One region of the Alteromonas sp. 009811495 genome, then DNA from elsewhere that is predicted to be linked to it. Evidence: predicted binding sites of a transcription regulator. Region 1 holds the regulator's gene; the other holds the start of a gene.
What was found. Region 1 encodes sigma-54, which starts transcription at its own class of promoters, with help from an activator protein. Its sites were predicted from a motif close to GTTGGCACGNNNNTNGNNT; they were not measured.
Positions count from the first base shown of each region.

Region 2: a site for sigma-54 is predicted at 4,003-4,021, ahead of flgB (flagellar basal body rod protein FlgB). Genes of this name have one in related genera too.

Region 1 is NZ_CP113972.1:816,856-825,091, reverse strand. It holds gene mlaE (lipid asymmetry maintenance ABC transporter permease subunit MlaE) at 1-21, opposite strand, end outside; gene mlaF (phospholipid ABC transporter ATP-binding protein MlaF) at 18-818, opposite strand; gene OZ660_RS03720 (calcium/sodium antiporter) at 1,354-2,310, shown strand; gene OZ660_RS03715 (KpsF/GutQ family sugar-phosphate isomerase) at 2,313-3,293, shown strand; gene kdsC (3-deoxy-manno-octulosonate-8-phosphatase KdsC) at 3,294-3,842, shown strand; gene lptC (LPS export ABC transporter periplasmic protein LptC) at 3,839-4,417, shown strand; gene lptA (lipopolysaccharide transport periplasmic protein LptA) at 4,386-4,940, shown strand; gene lptB (LPS export ABC transporter ATP-binding protein) at 4,943-5,668, shown strand; gene OZ660_RS03690 (RNA polymerase factor sigma-54) at 5,742-7,238, shown strand; gene hpf (ribosome hibernation promoting factor) at 7,268-7,555, shown strand; gene ptsN (PTS IIA-like nitrogen regulatory protein PtsN) at 7,569-8,012, shown strand; gene rapZ (RNase adapter RapZ) at 8,071-8,236, shown strand, end outside.
Region 2 is NZ_CP113972.1:1,101,772-1,110,007, forward strand. It holds gene OZ660_RS04985 (LPP20 family lipoprotein) at 1-247, shown strand, start outside; gene flgN (flagellar export chaperone FlgN) at 270-701, opposite strand; gene flgM (flagellar biosynthesis anti-sigma factor FlgM) at 789-1,118, opposite strand; gene flgA (flagellar basal body P-ring formation chaperone FlgA) at 1,222-1,941, opposite strand; gene OZ660_RS05005 (chemotaxis protein CheV) at 2,144-3,073, shown strand; gene OZ660_RS05010 (CheR family methyltransferase) at 3,089-3,919, shown strand; gene flgB (flagellar basal body rod protein FlgB) at 4,200-4,634, shown strand; gene flgC (flagellar basal body rod protein FlgC) at 4,637-5,059, shown strand; gene OZ660_RS05025 (flagellar hook assembly protein FlgD) at 5,091-5,777, shown strand; gene flgE (flagellar hook protein FlgE) at 5,792-7,177, shown strand; gene flgF (flagellar basal-body rod protein FlgF) at 7,392-8,135, shown strand; gene flgG (flagellar basal-body rod protein FlgG) at 8,182-8,236, shown strand, end outside.

The sequences.
Region 1 (8,236 bases):
GACGGATTGTAAGAAACTCATTTACCCGCCCCCAGAAAGCTCGTTTTCAGATCAGATGCCGGATAATGAAATGGGACAGGGCCATCAGCTTTTCCTTTCAGAAACTGCTGTACTAACTCACTGTCACTTTCTCTAATTTGTTGCGCACTTCCTTCACCAATTACCCGCTTATCAGCAAGAATATAAATGTAATCAGCAATGGTTAATACTTCCGTGACATCATGGGTTACCACTATGCTGGTAAGATTTAATGCGTCGTTCAGTTCACGTATGAGTTTAACAAGAACCCCCATTGAAATAGGGTCCTGACCTGCAAAGGGCTCATCATACATAATTAAGTCAGGGTCAAGAGCGATTGCTCTGGCCAAGGCTGCGCGTCTCGCCATACCGCCTGACAATTCACTTGGCATTAACTTCGCTGCCCCGCGTAAACCTACAGCCTGTAGCTTTAAAGCGACAATAGTAGCGATCACATCTTCTGAAAGTTGGGTGTGCTCACGCAGCGGGAAGGCCACGTTGTCAAACACGCTCATGTCAGTAAAGAGCGCGCCACTTTGAAATAACATGCTCATTCTGCGTCGGGTCTGATATAGCGACTTCCTCGACATAGAGACAATGGAGTCCCCGTCGAACTTCACATCACCTTCATCAGGTGTTAACTGGCCGCCGATAAGGCGCAGCAGTGTGGTTTTACCAATACCACTTGGGCCCATTACCGCAGTAATTTTTCCCTTGGGCACTTTAAGCGAAATGCCATCGTAAATAATACGATCGGCACGCTTAAAGGTAAGGTTGTCTATTTCAACTAAATGATCCATAGCGTGTTTAATGTCGACCCTTGACCTAATGAAGCCGCCAGTATTTACATCGGCGGGCTTTATAAAAATTTATTTAACATCGAGAACATTCAAGTTCTATGCCTTCGATTACTTTCACAGTAAAGTTTACTGGGCAGTGTAATCTAGTGACATTCTACGCTTTTTCAAGGGCGGCGCCAAAGTCAAAAAGTTACAAGTTATGTTCGATGAATACGAATGATTAAGCCTGTCAGCCCAATCGCTGTTTTAGTTGTCTTATTCGAAAAGCCCTATAACACTTATCTGGGCACTAAAATGGTAGAGTATTTTTTATTAACTGAAACTGAACGAGCTCATCGTAACGCCTGATTTTACAGTAAATTTCGCTAAAATCTGGTCGCTTGTCGTGTGTTAAAGGCAATGCAACATGTTTATAGAGTGTGGTAACGCCCAAAACAGATACTTTATCGGTACAATAAAATAAAACGCACTTCCCATATGCAAATGGCACTGTTTTTGCGACAATCTAGCGAAATACTTTTTATTACAGGTTGTTGTGCTTTTAAACATCGTAATTTTCATCGTAGGACTAGTGATTTTAAGTTGGAGTGCCGATCGCTTTGTATACGGTGCATCTGCACTGGCGAAAAACATCGGAATATCGCCGATGATGATAGGTCTCACTATTGTGGCGATGGGCTCATCAGCCCCTGAAATCGTCGTATCAGCGATTGCCTCAGCAAACGGAAATATGAACACTGCGGTAGGTAACGCATTAGGGTCTAACATCACCAACGTCGCATTAGTGTTGGGTATCACCGCGTTAGTTAAACCTCTTATCGTTTCCTCAACAACGCTTAAACGTGAACTCCCGGCGCTACTCATCATCTCGCTTATCGCAATAGGCTTTATGTTTGATGGCGAATTAAAATCCTACGAAGGCATTATTTTGCTAGGTCTTTTTATTTTTGTTTTAGCGATGATGGCGTGGCTCTCGCTACAAGTTGATAAAGAAGACCCTCTCGTTGCCGAAACTGCCGATGAAATCCCTAAAGATGTGTCGAACACGTCTGCTCTTATTTGGATTGGTGTTGGTCTTGTTATTTTGCCTTTAAGTGCCCATTTCTTAGTAAATTCCGCTGTAGAAATCGCGCGTTATCTTGGTATTTCTGATTTAGTTATTGGATTAACAATTATCGCACTTGGAACAAGCTTACCCGAACTTGCAGCCAGCATTGCCGGCGTGCTTAAAGGTGAGGATGATTTAGCATTGGGTAACATTATCGGCTCAAATATTTTCAACCTACTCGCCGTGTTGGGTATGCCAGGTCTAATAGCACCAGGGCTACTGGACCCTGATGTTTATAATCGCGACATGTACGTCATGCTTGGCTTGACCTTGCTACTATTCCTGTTTAGTTTCGATCTGATTGGCAAACGCACTATTTCTAGGCCCAACGGATTTTTATTGCTTGCCTGTTTTATCGGCTATCAATTCTGGCTGTTTGGATAATCATGAATAACGAATTACAAAACACCTACATTGCCTCTGCAAAACGCGTTATCGATATTGAAGCTAGCGCTATCGAAAATCTTGCCAGTCGCTTAAATGAAAATTTTGAGAAAGCCTGTGATATTCTGTTTTCCTGTACGGGTAAGGTCGTTGTTTCAGGAATGGGAAAATCCGGTCATATTGGCAATAAGATTGCTGCAACACTTGCCAGCACAGGTACCCCCTCTTTTTTCATGCACCCTGGCGAAGCAAACCATGGTGATCTAGGCATGTTGAGTAAGGGCGATGTATTGCTCGCTATCTCCAATTCGGGCGAGACGAGCGAAATTGTTAACTTGCTGCCCGTGGTGAAACGCTTAGGAATAAGAGTTGTCGCCATGACAAACAGTGCACAAAGCTCGCTAGGCCAATACGCTGATATCGTACTCGATATTAGTGTCGAGCAAGAGGCATGCTCACTAGGCTTAGCGCCAACCTCTAGCACAACAGCAACATTAGTTATGGGGGATGCACTCGCAGTAGCATTGTTAGACAAGAAAGGATTCACATCTGACGACTTTGCGTTGTCACACCCAGGTGGAAGCTTGGGCCGAAAGCTACTGCTTAAAGTAGGCGACATAATGCTCTCGGGTAGCGATATTCCGCTAACAAAGTCAGATGCAACCGTTGCCGAAGCACTCCTTGAAATTTCTAAAAAAGGATTAGGAATGACAGGCATTATTGATAGTGCCGGAATTTTGCTTGGCGTGTTTACAGACGGAGACTTGCGTCGTATTTTAGATGCGCGAGTTGATTTACATAGTGCCCAAGTTATTGACGTTATGACACAAGGCGGAAAAACAACCACTCAAGAAGAGCTAGCGGTTGAAGCATTGAACCTAATGGAAAGCCATAAAATTAGTGCATTGATGGTGGTTGACAGCGATCGCAAACCTATCGGCGCCTTCAACATGCATATGCTATTAAAAGCGGGGGTGCTGTAAATGGCGACAACGTTATATACCGATTTAGATGACACGCTCTTTAAGCGTCTTGCAGATATTAAACTGCTGGTATGTGATGTAGATGGTGTTTTTTCTGATGGGCGCATTTATCTGGGCAATGATGGTGAAGAGCTCAAAGCATTTCACACCCGAGATGGCTACGGCGTTAAGGCCTTAGTGAGTCATGGCGTTGACGTTGCAGTAATTACTGGGCGTCGCTCTACCATTGTGGAAAACCGCATGAAGGCACTCAACGTAGCCCATATCATTCAAGGCGAAGAAAATAAGTCTGCCGCACTACAAGCCCTAATGACTGAATTGTCATTGCGCCCTGATAATGTTGCCACTGTAGGCGACGACATGCCTGACACAGGTATGTTTGCCCATGCAAGTGTAAAAATTGCAGTTTCAGATGCCCACCCTTTTGTCGCTAAACAAGCTAACTGGAAAACTACGCTCCCTGGTGGATTTGGGGCTGTGCGCGAAATTTCTGACACAATCCTGCAAGCCAAAGGGGTTGAACAAGGTATTTTTGGAGCGAGTGTATGAGCCAATTTGGCTTCAATCGACTGGGGCTGAGCATTTCTGCGCTATTTATATTGGCGCTGCTAATGTATTTACCCACGTGGATGGAAGAGCCGCCAGAAGTAAGAAATAGCGGCGAACTTGATGCATTGAAACCCGCGTATAAGGCAAAAAATCTTACTACAACTCTTTATAATCAAGACGGACAGCTCAACCATAAGGTGTTTGCTGAATCGATGGAACACTACGATCAACTTGGCTTTGTATTGTTCCGTGCGCCACGCTACACACTTTATACTGATAACGCTACGTCACCGTGGGTCGTTACCGCTGTGGAAGGAACATTGTACAACAACGAGCTGATTCAGCTTGAAAATAATGTACAAATAGAGAACCAAACTACAGATGACTTTGTCAAAACCATTACGACACAATACATTCAGATTAATTTAGACAACAAGCAGATGACATCTGATCAACCAGTAGAGATACTGGGGTCGCAATATGTCATTCAAAGCAATGGGTTTAATGCGAATTTACGCACCCAAGAATATGAGCTTATCGATCATGTACAAACCACTTATTCCCCTAGCAACTAGCTTAATTTTAGCGTTGGCTAGTGGTTCCGTTTTCGCTAATGAAGATGACTTTTCTAAGCCAATTAAAGTCGATGCTAAGTCACAATTTGTTGATGGAAAAAATAAAACATCGTTGTTTAAAGATGATGTTCTAATTACTCAAGGCTCGCTTGTGATTAATGCCGACGAAGTTGAAGTTATCGCGACAGCGGGCGAAGGTAGAGAAGTGTTTGTCGCACGCGGTAACCCTGCGAGCTATACGCAAGAGTTTGAAGATGGAACGCCAGTATCCGCTAAGGCGAATGAAATTCGCTACGAAGTGATTAATCGGGTGATATCGCTTACAGGGAAGGCTGAACTAAAACAAGACACCAGTATGGTAAAAGGTGACAGTATTACCTTTGATATGATTACCGAGCAACTGCTTGCAACCGGTGGCGATGACGACAACGGTGAAGGGAGAGTGACAACTGTTTTCACTCCTGAAGCGATTCGCAAGACGAATGCTAAGGACAACGAACAAGATAACGAGGGCAACCAATAGCAATGGCTACTTTGAGCGCAAGAAACCTTGCTAAGGCGTATAAATCACGCCAGGTTGTCCGAGATGTCAGCCTCAGTGTATCGACAGGTCAAATTGTAGGGCTGTTAGGCCCAAATGGTGCTGGTAAGACCACAACATTTTATATGATTGTTGGGCTTGTTCCCCTTGATAAGGGCGCCATTGAAATTGACGACAACGAGTTAACACATCAGCCCATGCATGAGCGTGCACGCCGCGGAATTGGCTATCTCCCGCAGGAAGCATCTATATTTAGAAAGCTCACTGTGCATGAAAATATCATGGCAATTTTACAAACCCGTAAAGATTTAAATTCACAACAGCAGGAAGAAGAAGCCGATGCGCTACTTGATGAATTTAATATTAACCATATACGTAATAGTACGGGGATGAGTTTGTCAGGGGGAGAACGCCGCCGAGTGGAAATTGCGCGCGCCCTTGCTGCTAAACCACAATTTATTTTATTGGATGAACCCTTTGCTGGTGTTGATCCAATATCAGTAAATGATATAAAGAAGATTATTCAACATCTTCGAGATAGGGGTATCGGTATCCTTATCACTGACCACAACGTACGAGAAACATTGGATGTTTGTGAAAAAGCGTACATTGTGAGTCATGGCGAGCTTATTGCGCAAGGAACTGCGGAACAGGTTTTAAGTAATCAAAAAGTAAGGGATGTATACCTAGGCGAACAATTCAGGCTATAGTTAGTGTAACCGGATTGTCATTTTTCAATCTCGCTCAGGTATATTCAATTTAGAGCATTTAAATAAGACGTAGATGAAACCATCTTTACAGCTAAAATTTAGCCAACAACTCACCATGACACCTCAGTTGCAGCAGGCCATTAAACTGTTGCAGCTTTCTACGCTCGATCTTCAACAAGAAATTCAAGAAGCGTTGGATTCAAACCCGCTATTAGAAGTTGAAGAAGGCCACGACGAGCCTCAGCTTGAAAAAAATAACATCGATAATGATGACAGTGGGGTAGAAGCTTCTGCCACTGCATCAAGTGATACTTTGGAAGCTGGCGACGCACTAGAAAAAAATGATCTTCCGGACGAATTGCCAATCGATAGCACATGGGATGAGTATTATTCAGCATCGTCAGCGCCGGCACCAGGACCTGCCAGTGACGACGAACAAATTTTCCAAGGTGAAACGACTGAGGACATACAAGAACATCTATTGTGGCAGATGCGCCTCACCCCTTTTTCTGACACTGACCGCGCCATTGCAATGGCTATCATTGATTCCATTGATGAGTCAGGGTATCTAACCGTTACTCTTGAAGAGATTTTAGAGGCGGTTAACGCGCAAGAAGTCTCTGGCGAAGATGAAGAGGAACTCATTGAAATGGACGAAGTAGAATGTGTATTAAAGCGCATTCAAATGTTCGATCCCATTGGTTCTGGTTCGCGCACCCCGCAAGAGTGCTTGATGGTACAGCTTCGCCAATTCGCAGATGATACACCATGGCTTGCCGAGGCAAAGCAGTTAATAGAAGACTATTCTGATTTGCTGAGCAGCAAAGATTACCGCACCTTAATGCGCAAGAGCCGATTGAAAGAAGATCAGCTTCGCGAGGCTATGCGTTTGCTGCAAACCTTGAATCCTCGCCCAGGTAGTGCTTTAGTTACTAAAGAACCTGAGTACGTTATTCCAGATGTATCGGTTACCAAAAAGAATGGCCGTTGGGTGGTTGAGCTGAACCCTGATAGCCTGCCAAAACTTAGCGTCAATCAACAATATGCCGCAATGAGTCGCCGTGCAAAGAACAGTAGCGATTCACAATTTATCCGCTCACACATGCAAGAAGCCAAGTGGTTTATCAAAAGCCTAGAGTCGCGTAACGACACACTGATGAAGGTAGCAAATTGTATTGTGCAGCAACAAATGGGCTTTTTTGAGCATGGCCCAGAAATGATGAAACCAATGGTATTAAATGATGTCGCAGAAATGGTAGATATGCACGAATCGACTATTTCACGTGTGACAACACAAAAATACATGCATACCCCTCGTGGCATCTTCGAGTTGAAGTATTTCTTCTCTAGCCATGTTGCAACGGAGTCAGGTGGTGAATGTTCATCAACCGCCATTCGTGCATTGATCAAAAAACTAGTGGCAGCTGAAAAACCCAGTAAACCACTAAGTGATAGCAAGATTGCTTCATTGTTGGCCGAGCAAGGCATTAAAGTTGCCCGGCGGACAATAGCAAAGTACCGGGAATCGTTATCGATCCCGCCGTCGAACCAACGCAAGAGCCTTATTTAACGGGCTTAATAATATAAGGAAGACGAAATATGCAAATCAACCTTACTGGTCATCATGTCGAAATCACCGACTCTTTGCGTAATTATGTCGATACGAAGTTCAGCAAACTTGAACGTCACTTTGATCACATTTCTAATGTGCATGTCATCCTGAACGTTGAAAAATTAAACCAAAAAGCAGAAGCGACAGTTCACTTAAGTGGCGCTGAAGTATTCGCATCCTCAGAAAATACCGACATGTATGCGGCGATTGACAGCATGGTTGATAAACTCGACCGGCAGGTAATCAAGCATAAGGAAAAACTTAAAAAGCACTAGTAGTTAATTAAGTATGGATATACAAGCCATCGTAAGTCTGGACCGCACTGAATGTGCGGTTCAATGTAATAGTAAAAAGCGTATTTTAGAGATCATTGCTGATATTGCTGCGAAGAACAACGCGCATATCGACCAGTCGACGGTACTGAATAGTTTGTTGGCGAGAGAACGAATGGGTAGCACAGGTATCGGAAACGGCATTGCCCTTCCCCATGGTCGCTTAGCTGGCCTTGATAGAGTTATTGCCATTGTTGTTACCAGCACACCAGCTATTGATTTTGATGCGCTAGATGAAAAACCTGTCGATATTTTCTTTGCACTATTAGTACCTGAAGAACAAACCGAAGGCCATCTACAAACACTAGCCACAGTCGCTGGCAAACTGAGTAATAAAGACACTATTAAGGCAATAAGGCGTGCTACCACAAGCGATGACATTATAAATGCGTTAGCGTAACTCGCTGCTATACAACATTACTGCATTAAGCGCTTATCAGTGTAAAGGGAGAATATAAGTGAAGCTGATTATTATCAGTGGTCGTTCGGGCTCAGGAAAATCAATTGCACTGCGCGCTCTTGAAGACTTAGGGTATTACTGCGTTGACAATATTCCGGTTAACTTGCTCCCTACGCTAACGCACACAGTGGTTGATGAATACGACCAAGTCGCCGTTAGCATAG
Region 2 (8,236 bases), 280 kb from region 1:
CGAGTTAGCTGAACAAGTATACGGGCAGCGTTTAGAAGGTAACCAATCTGTCTCGAGTCTTGTGGTTGAAAGTGAAACACTCAAAGCATCAGTAGAAGGTGTTATCCGTGGCGCTGAGGTTGTGAAGGCGTATCCTGTTGGAGATGACACTTATGTTACCGAACTCTCATTAGATATGAAGCAGGTCTACGACCTTTACCTAACGACAGCAAAGCCTAGAAGGGTGAAAAACGTTAAATACTATTAAGGTAGTGCCGAGTTAAATTGCGTTACGCACTTACGCCAGAACCCAAAGTGCCACCTTTCGGTTTACCTTTCTTATCGTAAGTCAACGATTCTTTGGCGCGTAACTCCATCATCAAATTGCGTAGGTGTGTGAGGCGTAGCTGTCCTTGCTCAACGGCTTTTTGATTGATTTGAGTTCGATACTTACAATCGTCTAAAAGCGACTTTGCTTTCTCTAGTAACGCTTCTTCTTTTTCAGTCATTTCTTGAACAGCATTTATCAACTGCTCCACCTGACCGTCAAGAGTTTGAATAGCTTCCAGTAAGACAGACTTCTCGTCGAGCAAACGCATCAGTGATTCTGCTTCGCGGGAACTGATCAATTGCAATTCTTTTTCAAGCAATAAAGCGAGTGTAGAAAGTTGTTCTACCTGTTTGCTTAGTGCCTGTTCCAAATTGCTCATCTGTTCTGTCACTTCGATACCTGTATTACATTGCTTATTAAGCTACTTACTAAATTACTTTAAAGATTAGTGGACTCTACATGCCAACGGGCATGCGTTTTACTTTGAGCTGAAGATTTCTGACTCAAGTTTTGCAATTTTGTTAGCCAGTACTTCTGGATTAACGCGGTACTCACCACTTTGAATTGCTTTTTTAAGACGGTCCACTTTTTCCTGATTCACAGGCGCTTCAGACCCTTTCTTTTGAACTTGATTTAACTGCTGCGCCGACTGTGTCAACGAAACAGAATCTTGACGTGGCGCAGGCGCTGTCGATGCAGTCTGAGCCGATGCCTGTTGTTGGGCTTGCTGCGTTTGATTTTGCTGCGCAACCTTGCCATTATCAACGGGAGTTTTAGGTAACCCATTGTTTATATTATTAATTGCCATAATTAATCCTCACTACCTTTTTGCCTCTGTTATCTGTATCGGCCTAGCGCGTATTTTCTTTAGCCTTTTTACTAACAAAAGCGGTAGATTTTCACTGCCTCAATCACAAGTGTATCACGACTTCTTCTGAACTGGCGACTCTTGCAATAACAGGCTTTTGGCTGGTGGCGTTAATCACTTTAATGTTATCACCTACAACACCGTCTTGTTGGGCAATTCCAGCTGTTTTTACTTCCATACCAGCCACCTGTGCGGTTATGGTAATCCTATCACCTTTACATACAAAGCATAGCATATTGCTTTGCAGTGCCTGACCATCAGTTACCCGCCGTTTTACGCGAGCGCCAACAAGCGCATCAATATCGGTGAAAGCGGTGAATCTAAGTTTTCGAATATCCACTTTGGCAAGTGATAGGTTTGAAGCGGTCAAAACCGTTCCTGGACTTACCGCGCCTTGAGTTACCACAATTTCCGTAGTGCGCGTAACTTGACCACTTGTGAATAAATACCAATCATTATCGCCACAACTCACACGAACAGATATGTACGACTGGGCGAGCGCTTCATCAGAAGCATGATATTGGAAGCCAGTCGGGCAATTGGGAATGTTTATTCTATCGTCTATCTTCACAATTGACACATCAGTGCTAGTATCTTGAGAGTTATCAGCAAGTTGTGACAATAAATATTGTTTCGCGCCTTCTTCGACTTTTTCGTGCATACTTTGCGAAGCATCACTCGAAATGGGGATAAGTCCCATCGCAACAAGTGTGACGAACGAATAAATGGTTCTGCTTAGGCTAGCGTACGTATTTTTCATCATGACTTTTCGTGTTCAGTTGTTGAGTTATTGACTATGCTTAAGTAACTCAATGCAGATAACAAAGTTGCAGTAACGTGCATTTTGGTCGATAACCAGAAGCAAGCGTCATTTTTCTGTCGTTTGACCTGCAAAAATTTAGTGATATTGTCTATCTTAAACATAGTAGGCAATGATCATGCCCAGTATTACTTAGAGGTGACCTATGTCGGGGATTTTAGATTCAGTTAACCAGCGCACCCAGCTCGTTGGACAGAATCGTTTAGAGCTGTTGCTGTTTAGACTGAACGGACGTCAGCGTTTTGGGATTAACGTGTTTAAAGTGCGTGAAGTACTTCAATGTCCACCTCTAACCGCAATGCCGAAGTTGAACCCGCTAGTACGCGGCGTTGCACATATCCGTGGGCAAACTATTTCAGTAATAGACCTGAGCATGGCTACCGGTGGTAAGCGTATTGAGGATTTGAAAAATTCCTTTATTGTTATCGCTGAATACAACCGCTCCGTTCAGGGATTTTTGGTGGGTGCTGTAGAGCGCATTATCAATACAAACTGGGATGCTATTATGCCGCCGCCTCAAGGTACAGGGCGCGCCAGCTACTTGACCGCGGTTACAGAAGTAGAAAATGAACTAATCGAAATCCTCGATGTTGAAAAGATTTTAAATGAAATTTCACCGCTCAATGCTGAAGTTAGCACTGAGGTTGCAGAGGGCTTAACCACCCAAGGCCAAGAGAACAAGATCATCTTTATTGCAGATGATTCTGCCGTGGCGCGCAATCAGGTCAAAAAGGCGCTAACAAGCCTCGGGCTTGAAATAGAGCTTGCCAAAAACGGGTTAGAAGCGCTCAATCGTCTAAAGGCTATTGCCGAAGAATATGGTGATGTAACAAATCGAGTAGGTGTATTGGTATCGGATATTGAAATGCCGGAAATGGACGGCTACACCCTTACTGCCGAAATCAAAAATACACCAGAGCTTCAGAAGCTTCATGTCGTTTTACATACCTCATTAAGTGGTGTGTTCAACCAAGCCATGGTGCAGAAAGTTGGGGCTGATGACTTTATCGCTAAATTCCACCCAGATGAGTTGGCTACAGCGGTCCAAAAATGGTTAATGACTGAATGCGAGTAACGGAGCAACACTGCATTGGCTAATAAAGATGTTTCGCCAGAAAGTTACCTTAAATTTAGAGACTTTCTCGAAAAGCAGTGCGGTATTGTATTAGGTGACAATAAACAGTACTTAGTACGAAGCCGCCTTGCCTCTTTGCTTTACAAGCATAAGTACGAATCTGCGGATGAACTCATCGATGTTGTTGTGCGCGGATTTGATCGCACACTTCTGCAAGGTGTGATCGATGCAATGACCACAAACGAAACGTTGTGGTTTCGAGATAATTACCCGTTCGATCTTCTCATCAAGGATTTATTGCCAAAACTCGCATCTAAGAATCAGAAGATCAGGATCTGGAGTGCGGCATGCTCTTCCGGCCAAGAGCCATATTCTATTGCCATGTCAGTACTTGAGTTCCAGCGTCAGCGGCCGGGCGCTCTGCGTGCTGGCGTTGAAATAGTGGCGACTGATCTTTCTTCTGAAATGCTTAAGAAGTGCGAGCAAGGTATCTATGACGAACTTTCACTTGCTCGTGGTCTTTCTGCGCAGCGCCGTGACACTTTTTTTGAGCAACACGAAACAGGCCTGATGCAAGTGAAGCCTGAAGTTCGGCGAATGGTTTCGTTTCGAAGTCTTAATTTGTTGTCAAGTTATGCAGGTCTTGGCCGCTTCGACATCGTTTTTTGCCGCAACGTCCTTATTTATTTTTCACCTCAAGTTAAACAGCGAATACTGCAACAAATTGCCGGACAGCTGCAAAGTGATGGCGTACTGTTCCTTGGCGCTTCTGAATCTATAAGCGCAGCGAGTGATATCTATAGCATGGTTAAGTGTCACCCTGGGCTCTACTATCAAAAAAAATAAATATTAATATGGGTTTGATTAATAAGTGTTTTTCTTCTAATCAAACCCGTTTTCTTACTTATCTTTCCCCGTCAAAAACACATTTTGGCATCTGCTTTGCTAAATAATCTTCAAGAAAGCCTAACCGCAATCAAAAATAAGTATCGATGACGTGTGTTGAACTTCCACATACATCACATGCTTAGAAGAGACTTTTTCATATCTCATCTTGTGGGCAAATAAACGCCAAGCCAAAAGATGAACACAGAGAAAGCAATACGAGTAAGTCAGAGGTCGATTTATGGCAATTAATTTAGACAAATTAGTAGGGTTTCACGAATCCGCGCTCAAGATACGCACAGAGCGTATGGAAGTGATTGCGGGCAACCTTGCCAACGCCAATACACCTGGCTACAAAGCCAGAGATATCGATTTTAACAAAGCTATGCAGTCTGCAATGAAAGAAAGTTCGGGCGGCGTCTCTTCTCACTCTTCAGGTGGTCTCGTTAGGACAAATTCTCGCCACATAGGCGGCAATTCAACGTCAGTAGCGGCAAATTTTGACATGAAATACCGAATCCCGACTCAACCTGATACGGGAGACGGGAACTCTGTTGAAGTACAAGCCGAAAGAAATCGATTTTTAGATAATGGGTTGCGCTATCAAGCAAGTCTTGAATTTTTGAATGGAAAAATTAAAGGCATGAAGAAAGCGTTAAGCTCTGGAGGTCAATAGTCATGAGTCTTTTTAATGTAATGACAATATCGAGCACAGGTATGGAAGCGGAAAATGTGCGCTTAAATACCACTGCAAGTAATATCGCCAATGCGAATTCGGTGAGCAGTAGTTACAACGAGACCTACCGAGCAAGACACCCTGTGTTTGCAACAGCGCTTCAAGATGCCATGCGTGATCAGTCAAAAGGTACTGGCGTGCAGGTAAGAGGCATTGTAGAGAGCGATGCGCCACTGCAAGTGGAATATGCACCAAATAACCCAATGGCAGACGAGAATGGCTACATCTATAAGCCGAACGTCAACATTGTGGAAGAAATGGCGAATATGATGTCGGCGTCAAAAGCTTACGAGACAAATGTGCAAGTTGCCGATACAACCAAAAGAATTTTCCGCCGCGTGCTTCAACTCGGTCAAGGGCAATAATCTGCCGCTTGGTTAATGTGAGGATAAACCAGTGAATACCATAAACAATACCGGCTTAAATACAGATTTGTATTGGCAAGAAGAGACGGTGAAGATTGCCGACGGGACTGAGCAGCAGCTATCGCAAGAAGATTTCTTCGCGATGTTGACTGAACAGCTTGCCAATCAGGATCCGACCGCACCGGTTGATAATGACCAAATGGTTGCTCAGATGACATCTTTTACTATGGCTGATGGCATTTCACAGCTAAATGAAAAGTTTGAGTCGTTCGCTGCTTCCATGACATCAAACCAAGCGCTTCAAGCCTCTAGTCTTATTGGTCAAAACGTATTGGTGCAAGGCAACGTGGGCTATATGGCAAATCAAGGTGACGGTATTTCAGGGGTAGTTGTGAACGAGAAGACAGTTCAGAACATGAAAATTACCATTGAAAACCAATACGGCGAAGTAATTAAAACAATTGATGCTGGCACTCAAACTGCTGGCAATATCGAATTTGAATGGGATGGCAAAGACAAGCATGGCAATGATGTCACCCCGGGCGAGTATGTAATCAATGCTACCGGTGAGTTGAACGGTGAAGGTGTTCAGTTGAACACAGCCGTAAACCGCCATGTGGGAAGTGTCAGTTTGGCCGGTAGTGGTCAAGGCGTAATTTTGAATTTGGATGGTGATGTCAGTATCAATCTTGATGACGTCATTCAAATCGGCAGTTAGTAGGAGAATCAATAATGTCTTTTAATATTGCACTGAGTGGCGTATCTGCCGCACAAAAAGATTTGGATGTAACCGCCAACAACATCGCAAACGTAAATACAGTTGGCTTTAAGGAATCTCGTGCAGAGTTCGGTGACGTTTATGCGGCATCACTGTTGGCTGGCGGTAAAACCAAAGTGGGTGATGGTGTTTTAACACAAGAGGTTGCACAGCAGTTTTCACAAGGTAGTTTGCAATTTACCAATACTTCACTGGATTTGGCGATTACCGGCAATGGCTTTTTTGCCACTGTACCTGAAATAACCTCTCGCGATTTTTCTTTCACTCGCGCAGGTCAGTTCAAACTAGATAGTGATAACTTTGTCGTTAACAGTAATGGTGACAACCTGCTAGGTTTTCCAGTGAATGCTGATGGCACGAGTGCATCGGTTGCATTAAGTACCACCGAGCCCGTGCGAATTCCTGATTCTTCGGGTTCGCCGCAACAAACTTCTGAAGTCGACATTAGAATGAACCTACCGGCGGGTGATTCAGCACTTGATCCGGCAGATTTTAACCCAGAAGACCCCTTAACCTACAACGCGGCCACGTCAGTGACAGTGTACGATTCATTAGGTGATAGCCACGTAATGACATACTACTTTATTAAAGACGGCACCGCGGGTGTAGATAACGAATGGTATGTTGCAACGGCCGTTGACGATACCTTGGTTGACATGACCGACTCTGCTGGCGCTGATACTGACCCTGCTACAGCAGTGAATGTTGTGGGATCAAATACGGGTAATGCAGTGACTGCTTCAAAGCTCATCTTCTCGCAAGGTGGTGACTTTGTTGGGATGGAAACGCCAGATGGTACTGCAACACTAGACTTTAAGATGCAAACAGAGGCACTTGGTGCCACTATTTTGGCAAACGGTTCAGATCCATCGCAACAAATTAGCATTGATTTTAACCTTGATGTTAATGGTGCAACACCGAATGAACCTACTCAGTTCGCGTCTGCATTCGAAGTAACGTCACTTGAGCAAGATGGTTTGCCAGTGGGCCGTTTGACGGGTATTGATATTGGTCCAGATGGCCTTGTGCGAGCAACTTTCTCAAACGGTACGTCTGAACCTATCGTGCGTGTAGCCTTAGTACGCTTCTCTAACGAGCAGGGCCTTACTCAGGAAAGTAGCACGCAGTGGAAAGAAAGTATTTTGTCTGGAGAGGCACTAGCAGGTGAAGCTACCACGGGTACCTTTGGTGAAATTAATTCATCAGCGCTAGAGCAAGCGAACGTAAACTTGACCACTGAGCTAATCGACATGATCATCGCTCAGCGTAACTTCCAGGCAAACTCTCGAGCGCTTGAAGTAAACAATTCGCTTAACCAGACTATCCTGAATATTCGATAGGCGGATAGGGCGGCAGAAAAGCGGCAATAACTAAGCGCTTTTTCGTCGGCAAAGTTCATATTAATTCACGAGGTCGCCTCTGCGCGGCCTCTTTATTTTTCTATATATTTCATACCTCTACAACTTCATGTGAGCCTGTTGGCTACAAACTCTACACATTGGCATTGCCTTTGCAAAATCAAGGGTAAGGTTTAATCAGAGTCAAAAGTCAGTCATGGACAAACTACTCTACATCGCAGCAAGTGGCGCTTCTCAAGATCTTTTAGGTACTGGTGTACGCGCGAACAATTTGGCCAATGCGCAGACTACAGGTTTTCGTGCTCAGTTAGAGCAGGCAAGGTCAATGCCCGCGTACGGTGAAGGTTTGCCAACCCGAGTATTTTCAATGACAGAGAGCCCTTCAAATAATTACGAGTCGGGCCCGATGATTAAGACTGAACGTGACCTTGATGTTGCTATTCAAGGGGACGGGTGGTTTGCCGTTCAAGACCAAAACGGACAAGAAGCATACTCGCGAAATGGTAACTTCAAGTTAGGTGACGACGGAATTTTGACAGATGTTCAAGGACGCCCTGTATTAGGCGACAACGGTCCAATTTTTCTTCCAGTGCCGTTGGACAACTTGAATATTGCGTCTGATGGCACACTGTCTATGCGACAACTCGGCGCACCCGCTAACGTTATTGAAGAGGTGGGTAGACTGAAACTTGTCAGCCCTAATTACGCTGATATGGAACGTGGTCGAGACGGTCTTTTTCGAATGGAAGACGGTTCAATTGCAGATCCCAATGCTAACGTGAAAGTGATGTCGGGCATGCTAGAAGGGTCGAACGTGAATGCCGTAGAAGAGATGGTCGACATGATCAGTCTTCAGCGCCATTACGAGCTTCAAGTAAAAGTAATGAAGCAAGCGGAAGAATTAGATACTCGCGGCAACATGCTGCTACGAATTCTGTAAACGTATTTTTAGATTTGTTGCTTGAAAGGCAACGTCGGAGGTTAACATGCATCCAGCACTGTGGATTAGTAAAACCGGACTTGATGCCGCACAAACTGATG